3 regions of the Exiguobacterium sp. QJM3NY_9 genome follow, and region 1 is predicted to be linked to each of the others. Evidence: predicted binding sites of a transcription regulator. Region 1 holds the regulator's gene; each other region holds the start of a gene.

Region 1 (3,260 bases):
ACCGAGAGGAGACTGTTACTTATTCAACTCACGCATCAAATCCGCTTGCCGTTCAAGCTCCGCTTGTTGCTCAAGAATCAGTACTTTTTTGTACGTCCGGGCTGAAATCATGATGCTGATTTCATAGAGGACGAACAACGGTACCGAAATCATCAGATGTGACGTCACATCCGGTGGTGAGATTAAAGCCGCGATGACAAACAGCGCAAAGTACGCATATTTCCGATTTTTCCGCATGAACAATGGCGTCACGAGTCCAAGACGGGTCAAGAACATCGTCACGACCGGCAGTTGGAACAAGATACCGAACGGAATCGTCAGCCGGATTAAGAAACTGAAATAGTTTTCGACCCCGATGACTTGCTCGATGCCGAGCTCTTGCCCAAGTTCCGTCGATACTTTGAGTAGAAACGGAAGTAACCAAAAATAAGAGAACGCGATTCCGGACAAAAATAAGAAAAACGTGACCGGAATATACGTCAAGGTCGCTTTTTGTTCCTGTTCGAATAAACCGGGTCGGATGAACGCCCATAGCTGGTACATCCAAAATGGTGAAGCCAGGACGACCGCGATGATGAACGCTAAATTCAAGTACAACATCAGGGGATCGGCCACATTAAAGGCATTCAATCCGATGCCGAGCTCTTTCAGGTCCGACTGCAGAAAACGCACGAGCGGTCGGACGAGCGGAAAGGCCGCGGCGAACAAGACGACGACGATGATGAGTGACCAGACGATCCGCTTTCGCAATTCGTCTAGATGCGATGTCACACTCTGTTCTTGATCAATCGCCATAATTTAATCACTTCTCTTTCGATTCATCCTTTTTGTCTTTATCATCGTCCATGATGCCGTTTGTCGCACTCTTGAACTCTTTTAACGTCTGACCGGCAGCACGACCGAGCTCCGGTAACTTTTTCGGTCCGAAGATGATCAAGGCGACGGCACCGATTAAAGCGATACTTCCTGGTCCAATACCGAGTGTAAATGGGATTAAGTTTTCCATTATGATTTCACTCCTTCAGCTGATTGCGAATAATGCTTCATGAAATAAACTAGTGACTGCAACTCGATCGACAAATCGATGTGATGGACCCGAACGTGGGCCGGTACGTTCAACCGCGCCGGTGTAAAGTTCAGGATTCCGGTCACACCATACTCAACTAACTCATCCGCTACTGACTGTGCGAACTGGGATGGGACCGTCAAGATGGCGACATCAACCTTGTTCGCTTCGATTTGCTCTTTCATGTCAGAGACATGATAGATAGGAACGTCTTGCGTCGTTGTTCCGACCTTGTTTTCGTCCGCATCAAACGCAACGACTATCCGAGTACTATTATTCTTTAAAAAGTTATAATTTGCAAACGCCGTTCCGAGATGTCCGACCCCGACAAGTGCCACATTCGTGACTTCATCCTGATTCAGTGTCTTTCGGAAAAACGTCAATAGATGTTGTACGTTGTAACCGTATCCTTTTTTCCCTAACGCCCCAAAGTAGGAAAAATCGCGGCGGATCGTCGCTGAATCGACTTTGACCGCTTCACTGAGCTCTGCTGAAGAGACGCGCAGCTTGCCTGAGTTATAAAGACTCTGAATGAAACGATAATATAACGGCAGTCGTTTCGCCGTCGCTTGTGGTATTTTTGTGTCTGGCCCATTCATACTGCAGTTCCCCCTTCGGCCACGTTCTGACGTGGCACCCAAATCAATGCAAAGAATTCTATTCTCTTTGATTGTAAACCACTTCACATAGACTAACAAATAATATATTCCACGGGACTCCTGCGTTTTTTTCATGATAGACTAAAGGGTGGAAGGATGGATGTTTTTATGATTCTCTTACAAGTGAACCAACTATCAAAATCATTCGGTGTTGAGCCGATTTTAGACAATATTAAACTCGAAGTGCAGGAGCGGGACCGGATTGCGCTCGTCGGACGAAATGGTGCCGGAAAATCGACACTTTTAAAAATCATCGCCGGAGAGCTCAGTCATGACTCTGGTGAGATCATGAAGAGTAAGGAAGTGAAAATCGGTTACCTCGCCCAGGACAGTGGTCTTGAGTCGAATGAAACGATCTGGAATGAAATGTTGACCGTGTTCGAGCACCTGCAAGAGCAGGAACGTTCGCTCCGTCGGATGGAGATTGAGATGGGGATGGACCATATCTTGAATGATGCTGTTGCTTACGACCGTCTGTTGAAAACATACGATCAGGCCCAACATGACTTCTCGGACGCCGGCGGTTATCAGTTCGAAGCCAACATCCGCTCCGTCCTGCACGGGATGCGTTTTTATCCGGACGATTATTCACGCCGGATCCAGACGCTATCCGGTGGACAACGGACGCGACTCGCACTGGCGAAGATGTTGCTCCAGGCACCTGAGCTGTTGATTCTTGACGAGCCGACGAACCACCTCGACATCGATACACTCTCTTGGCTCGAAAGTTACCTGGCTGGTTACCGTGGAGCGGTCTTGATCGTCTCCCACGATCGTTATTTCCTCGACCAGGTCGTCAACGTCGTTTATGAACTGTCACGCAACGTCTGCCGGAAGTTTACCGGCAACTACACGAAGTACTTGGAACAAAAGGCAGCACTGTATGAACAAGAGATGAAGCAGTTCGAACAGCAACAGGAAGACATCGCGAAGATGCAAGACTTCATCCAGCGTAACATCGCACGGGCGACGACGACGAAACGCGCACAAAGCGTCCGCAAACGTCTTGAAAAAGTCGACCGGATTGATCGTCCGGATGGGGATGAACGCAGCACCGTCCTGTCGTTCCCGATTGAAAAACAAAGTGGGAACGATGTGTTACAAGTCACGCAACTCGCGGTCGGCTATGAAGAAGCCGTCTCAAAAGGCATCACGTTCCGCTTACAACGTGGCGAATCCCTCGCCCTCGTTGGTCCGAACGGAATCGGAAAATCGACGTTACTGAAAGTTCTTGTCAACCGGATTAAACCGTTATTCGGTGAACATCGTTTCGGGACCGGCGTTTCCGTCGGTTACTACGATCAGGAGCAAGCCGAGCTCAACGACCGCAACCGGGTCATCGATGAAATTTGGAACGAGTGGCCGTTGATGCGGGAACAACAAGTCCGGTCCGTCCTCGGTCAATTCCTGTTCAGTGGTGATGATGTCTTCAAGCTCGTTCATGAATTATCCGGCGGCGAGCGCGGACGCCTCGCTCTCGCGAAGTTAAAATTACGCAAAACGAACGTCCTCATTCTCGATGAGCCGACCAATCA
Region 2 (3,260 bases), 870 kb from region 1:
ATACCAAACGTAGACGTATATGATGGGTCAGCCTTCGTTTACAAAAAACAACCCACCTCATGACAGGGGGTTGTCGTTTCATCGTGTGCGGTTCATTTAAAAAGAGTAGGAATGTTCTTTGTAATTTCCAAAGACGGTATGAATCTCAGAGAAGGTGACGAAGGCATTAGGTTCGACAGAGGAAACAATTTCCTGAAGACGAACGATTTCATTATTCTGTACGACGACATAAACCATCTTCTTTGTCCGGTTGGAATAGCCACCGCGCGCATCGAGAATCGTGACACCACGACCGAGTTCTTTTGTGATGACGTCGTTGATTTCATCTGCTTTTTCACAAATGATAATACATTGTTTAGAAGCAGAGTAAAAACTATAGACCGTTTGCAACGCCTTGGCGCGAACGAAGCTCATAATTAATGCATACATAACATGTTTTAAGTCGAAGACTAACCAAACTAAGATATAGATCACTAAATCCTGCATTAAAAAAATACGCGGGAGCGGCCAGTTATGGAAGCGGGCATAAAAGAACTTTCCGAGGATGTCGAGTCCACCTGTCGAAGCGCCGCCAAAGAAGATTAATGCCATTGCGAGCCCGGAAACTAACCCTGCAAAAATGGAGGCGACGAGAGGATCGTTTAATGACTCAGGAACCACTTGTGTTGGAATCCAATCAATTAAAAATGAAGAAATAAGGACGATAATTCCTGAAAGTAGCATGAATCGTTTTCTTAAGAAGCGAAAACCAAGTAAGAAAAGCGGGATATTCAAGACAAGTTGGGTCAGTCCGATAGGCGTATTGAACAACTCCTGGAAAATAAGTGTGATTCCCATGATGCCGCCAGATCCAATGTCATTTGGAGATAATAAAAGGCTGATATAAAGGGAGTAAAGAAGTGTACCGATTAAAAGGAAACTGATTTTTTCTGTTCGTTTTTTCTTGCTCGTTTGTTTAGTCTTCATTGTGATTGATGAGAAATCCTCATGCTCCTCCTTCGTAAAGTATCTGCCTGCAAGAGTACGCCTATATAGCATTAAATTCAACCCCTCAACTGAAAAATATCGTAAAAAGGTGACGCGGGTCGAAAGGAATTGAGTGAATTGAAAAAAATCCTTTTATTTTTATGCTGTGCGCTCATTGGATTAAGTACAGGTTCCGTTTTTATGTTGCATTACTCGAGGGAATCCCCTGACAATAAGTGGCGTGATGGAGCACTGGTCACTCGATATGTCGGAACATCGGTTACAAATACAAATGCAATGACAGGATTTATTGAACGATTTCCATTTTCAGACGCACTTAAACAAGTACAGATTGAAGGAACTACCGTCTCCTTACGTTATGAAGTGACGGGTAAATCCAGAAAAGAATGGGTCGGGACAAATCATGAATGGATTGATCCGTCTACACCCTCTTTTATCAAAAGTCGATTTCCGCAACTCGTCATGCACCATACGCTGGCTCTTTTTTTAGCGATTCCTAATGTAATGACAGTTGAAATTCAATATACGGATCCTGTATCAATCCTTCAAATTAAAATCACGCGTACTGATTTTGAAGGGTATACACCACGCGATATTGAGCGAGCTTCGACGTCCACTAACCGCTTTAATCGTGTAGTCATTGACGACTATGTATTAGTTGAATCAAGGCGAAAATCCTTTCTGGAATACTTCCGTTCACAACTCAAAATATACCCGTAAAGTAGTTGTATCTAGCAAGAAAAAGCTTTTTTCACAAACTTGACACAATGGTATCGTTTACATGTCATTCTTTCGTAAAAACCTTAAATAAGGGGTAGGCAGGGGTTGAACATCTTATAAGATGGAAGTATGATAATAAGTGAACAAACATTGTGAAGTGTTGAACAAGAAGAAAGCGAGGTTTCTACAATGAATGAAGTAGAAGCATTAGAAGGGCTAAGAAATAAAGCGGTTAAATCAACTAAAATGCTACAAATGCGTCCACTCGAATATTTAGTTCGTGCCATGCTTGCTGGGGTATTCATCGGTTTTGCTATCATATTTACACTCAAAGCAATCAACGGACTTTATCTAAATGAATCGGCTGCGATGACGCTCGTCGGTGGATTAACTTTTGGTGTTGCGCTTGTCTTAATCGTCTACGGCGGTGCAGAACTGTTTACAGGAAATACGATGTACTTTACTACGGCGACGATGCGTGGATACACTACGAAAATGGATACGTTTAAAGTATGGACGATTTGTTTGATTGGTAATGGTCTCGGAGGACTTGCCTTCGCGTTACTCTTTTCGCAAACTGGAATCATTCAAGAGTTAGGCGCAAACAACTGGTTGTTTGCTGTCTCTGAATCGAAAATCCATCACTCGACATGGGAAATCTTTACGCGAGCAATCTTCTGTAACTGGATGGTTTGTTTAGCGATTTTCATTCCGAAAAACATGAAAAATGAATTGGCACAAATCATGATGATGATGGTTTTAGTTGCTGTCTTCTTCGCATCAGGTTTTGACCATGTCATTGCCAATATGGCATTGTTCTCAATCGCGCTTGTCGTACCTCACCCAGAGGCGATTTCATTTGCCGGAGCAATCCATAACTTAATTCCTGCTCTCTTCGGTAACATCATCGGTGGAGCACTCTTCATGGGAATGGTTTACACGTGGTTGAATAAAGAAAAGCTAGAAGTGGATCAATCAAAACAACAAGCTGCGACAATCAACATCGCGACGAAAAAAAAAGCATAAAGAAAAGGTAAGGTAGCGACGGGTTTTCCCGTCTCCCTTACCTTTTTCTTTATTCGAGATGTTGGAAGCGATCGACATCTGCTGCGAGTTCTTCATAAATCGATTCGACGATTTGAGCATCATCGAACAGACCGAGTACATTTTCGTCAGGTAGTGCATCGACTGGGGAAGTAAAATAGAGCACAGCCGTCAATAATAATTGTTCTTGTTCTTCCTTCATCGAAAAACGTTTTTGATAAAGGGCACGTAACATCTCAAGTAACTGTTTAAGTTGGAAATACAGCACGAGTTCTGCTTCACGTTCGATATCAGACCCTTCTTCTGAAGCGATATCTTTTGTTAAATGTGCTAAGCCAACTTCTCCTCGAATCAATAAATCTTCCTGTGCTTTGTGATCTCCGACTAACGCCAATGCCTGACGGTGGAAATATGTGTAAGCGGATTTGAAATCTCCTGGTACGAATTCCATGTTCAACACTCCTTCTCTACACCTAGTTTCACCTTATTTCTTGCAAAATTGCAACTCT
Region 3 (3,260 bases), 1.2 Mb from region 1:
AAATCCAGTCGGACTTGGGATTTCTACTAATTCACGAATCGTCTCAATCACAGCTTTCATCTTGTTCGCTCCTCGTTTGACGTCCTTTTTAAGAAAGGACGGCTTATTTTAATGAAATCGTTTCTTTCTTATGATACCAAATATCTCTCTCCAGTCGAAAAAGAATGCACACTCAAAAAAAGCGACCGCCTGCTATGAAAAAAAGCCATAGCAACAGTTGCGCTACGACTTTCATCCTTTAAATGACTTCTTAACTCTTTCATTTAGACGTATTTTTTCATCCAAATGTCATCTCGATACGTCCCATCCTCTAGTTTGACCGAATCAGGGTCTTCTGCATATACTTCGAAACCAAGTGATTCATAGAGTTTTTGAGCAGCTTCATTTCCTGACAAGACGGCTAGAATGACTTGTTCGACTTCCGGAATTTGTTTCGCCTCTTCAATCAAGGCCTCCATTAGGGCGCGACCCGTGCCCCCACGATAATCCGGTGAGATATAGACACCAGAAATCATCGCCTTATGTGATTCCCGTGACAGTTCGTACGGTTTGACCTGACCAAATCCAAACAATGTATCTTCATCGAATATCCCGATCCAAACTTCATCAGACTCTGGATCTCCTTCTAGCCCCTCTTGAACTTCTTCGAGTGGCGTTTGTTGCTCATCGTCAAAAGAATGACCAAATGCATCCGGATGATTTTTTAGACCTTCGAGGCGTAAGCGCCAATACTGTTCTGCATCTTCCTTTGTTAACGTTCGAAATGTATACATGACTATCGTTTCTCCCCTTTGTGAGTTTTCTAATGTTTCTTAAGACATGAAAAACTCTTCTATCCCTAACATAACCTTTTTCTAGTAAAATAAAACCTAGTTTTCAGATTTTTTATCGCGTCCTTTTTTTAATCAAAAAATCGTACCCACTGAAACTCCGTTTGCCCGAGTTCAGTGGGTACGATTGACGCTTCCGATTTAACGTAAGACAGGTTCCATCGTTTGACGTAAAACTTCCGCCGAATGATGGAATTTTTTTAATTCCTCATCCGTCAGTGACACCTCGATGACTTCGCGCACACCTTGTCGGTTAATCACGGCAGGTACACCGATATGAATACCAGAAATTCCGTACTGTCCGTCAACGTGCGCTCCTACAGTCAACAAACAGTTCTCGTTCCCGAGAATCGCACGGACGATCCGAACGAGACCAAGTCCAATCGCATAGTATGTTGCACCTTTTCGTTCAATGATATGATAGGCTGCATCGCGTACATTGATATAGATTTGGTCTAAATCTTTTTGAGAATAACGATCGTCTTCTGCAAGCAGTTCATCAATCGTTTTTCCATAGATTCTTGAGTTGCTCCAGGCAGCGAATTCCGTGTCGCCATGCTCACCTAAAATATAGGCGTGGGCGTTTCGTGAATCGATATTAAAGTATTCTCCTAACATTTGGCGCAAGCGTGCCGTATCGAGTACCGTTCCTGATCCGAAGACGCGTGACTTTGGTAAACCAGAATATTTCCATGCTAAATGTGCCATGATGTCAACGGGATTTGATGCGACGACGATGATGCCGTCAAATCCTGATTCCATGATTTGGCGCATCATTTCTTTCATGATTAAAGCATTTTTCGCAACGAGGTCAAGTCGTGTCTCACCCGGTTTTTGTGGTGCACCGGCCGTGATCACGATGACTTCGGCATCTTTACAATCCCCGTAATCCCCTGCCCATATTCGCATCGGCGAAGAACTAAATGGCGTCCCGTGATTTAAATCCATCGCTTCCCCTTCAGCTTTTGCTTTATTCACATCAATGATGACAAGTTCTTCACAAAGTCCAGCTGTCGTCATTTGATACGCAAAACTTGATCCTACTGCCCCCGCACCAATTAACGCAACGCGTGTAACTTTAGCATGTAATTCCATCCGATATGTCCACCCTTCCAAACAAATTAAAAGTTTGTTAACTATCTCACAATTATATTGTAACATCTTTCACAAACTATTAAAGACTGTGTAAACGGTCACATTTTGTCTAATTTGTGTCAACAATATCCTAACATAAGGAAGTCAGGTACTTCACCTTCCATTACCACAATCGATACAACATGAAACCAATCAGCCCCGCTAGCGTACTGGACAAATAATTAACGGCGTCATTCCCTAGCCACTTCCACCCTCGGACATATTGTGTCGTAGTACCATGATGGATTTTTTTCTCGGTTTCTTTGCCACAAATCTGACAACGATACTTTCGTTGGACGGTAGCGCCTAACACCGTATCGAGAATACTGCCAAGGACACCTCCGGCCGCGACGATCAACCATTGCTTTACGGACAAATCGAATAGAATGTCACCCGCTGTCGCGATAAATAATGCACCGATGATTGTCGCGAGTGTCCCGAGTAAAGATACCCCGCCGCTCGTTCCTCGTAAGACCGGTTTAAACGTCCGGATTGAAATCGGTTCTTTTTTAGAAAGCGGACCAATCTCGGATGCCCATGTATCTGCATTCGAAGCAGCAATGACAATCAAGAAAACTAATAAAAAATCAAATTCATTTGTCAGTACAACGCCTATCGAAGCAAGCATAGCGGTTCCACCGTTGGCAAGTACTTGCCAACCATCTCGTGCACCATCCTTCTCGACGATTTGATCGACGGACTGCTTGCGTGCCTTACCGAGTTTTGATAACAGGCTAGAGCTACCGAAGAATAACAGTAACAGGACTAATCCTTCGGAATCGAGCGCATAGACGACCGTGCTGCCGACAAGTATCGTCAAGAATGCACCGCTTTTCGTTAATAATCCGAATTGATAGCCAGCATATCCGAGGGCTAAGCAGATGAATAGAAGAACAGTTAATGACATTGAATGACCTCATCTTCAGTGACAATTGTATCAACCGGGCGATCAAATGATTCTACTTCGAATCGTTCCACGACTTGAACGGCAAATGCAATCGAAAGCGTCGGACCTGAAAAATCAATCAACGCACGATCATAAAACCCACCGCCCCATCCTAAACGATAGCCATTACGCATATAGGCACGACCCGGTACGATACAAAGATCAATCGTCGGCAATGCAATTTCAAAAGCAGTTGCATCCGGTTCAAAAATCCCCATCGAATTCTCAATCAGTCGACTGCTTGACGAATGTTCAAAAAATCTCATTTCTTGACCGATGACCTTCGGAATGACGACACGTTTTCCATCCGCCCATGCTTGTTGAATGACTCGTTCCGTTGAACATTCGTT

Evidence for each region. The regulator Rex, encoded in region 1, represses fermentation and respiration genes when NADH is low (regulators of the CRP and FNR family bind a similar motif). The targets are predictions, from matches to a motif close to TTGTGAAATATTTCACAA.
Region 2: AC0VYQ_RS02980 (formate/nitrite transporter family protein) is a predicted target of Rex. The motif match lies at 1,858-1,875, and genes of this name have one in related genera.
Region 3: AC0VYQ_RS04720 (L-lactate dehydrogenase) is a predicted target of Rex. The motif match lies at 1,960-1,977, and genes of this name have one in related genera.

The regions. Positions count from the first base shown of each region.
Region 1 covers NZ_CM149679.1:2,778,431-2,781,690, forward strand. The annotation lists gene tatC (twin-arginine translocase subunit TatC) at 16-795, opposite strand; gene AC0VYQ_RS14115 (twin-arginine translocase TatA/TatE family subunit) at 803-1,006, opposite strand; gene AC0VYQ_RS14120 (redox-sensing transcriptional repressor Rex) at 1,006-1,665, opposite strand; gene AC0VYQ_RS14125 (ABC-F family ATP-binding cassette domain-containing protein) at 1,834-3,260, shown strand, end outside.
Region 2 covers NZ_CM149679.1:601,323-604,582, forward strand. The annotation lists gene AC0VYQ_RS02970 (YitT family protein) at 97-966, opposite strand; gene AC0VYQ_RS02975 (hypothetical protein) at 1,096-1,707, shown strand; gene AC0VYQ_RS02980 (formate/nitrite transporter family protein) at 1,897-2,733, shown strand; gene AC0VYQ_RS02985 (DUF1232 domain-containing protein) at 2,783-3,202, opposite strand.
Region 3 covers NZ_CM149679.1:953,149-956,408, reverse strand. The annotation lists gene AC0VYQ_RS04730 (M42 family metallopeptidase) at 1-60, opposite strand, end outside; gene AC0VYQ_RS04725 (GNAT family N-acetyltransferase) at 264-773, opposite strand; gene AC0VYQ_RS04720 (L-lactate dehydrogenase) at 972-1,925, opposite strand; gene AC0VYQ_RS04715 (DUF92 domain-containing protein) at 2,089-2,871, opposite strand; gene AC0VYQ_RS04710 (5-formyltetrahydrofolate cyclo-ligase) at 2,862-3,260, opposite strand, start outside.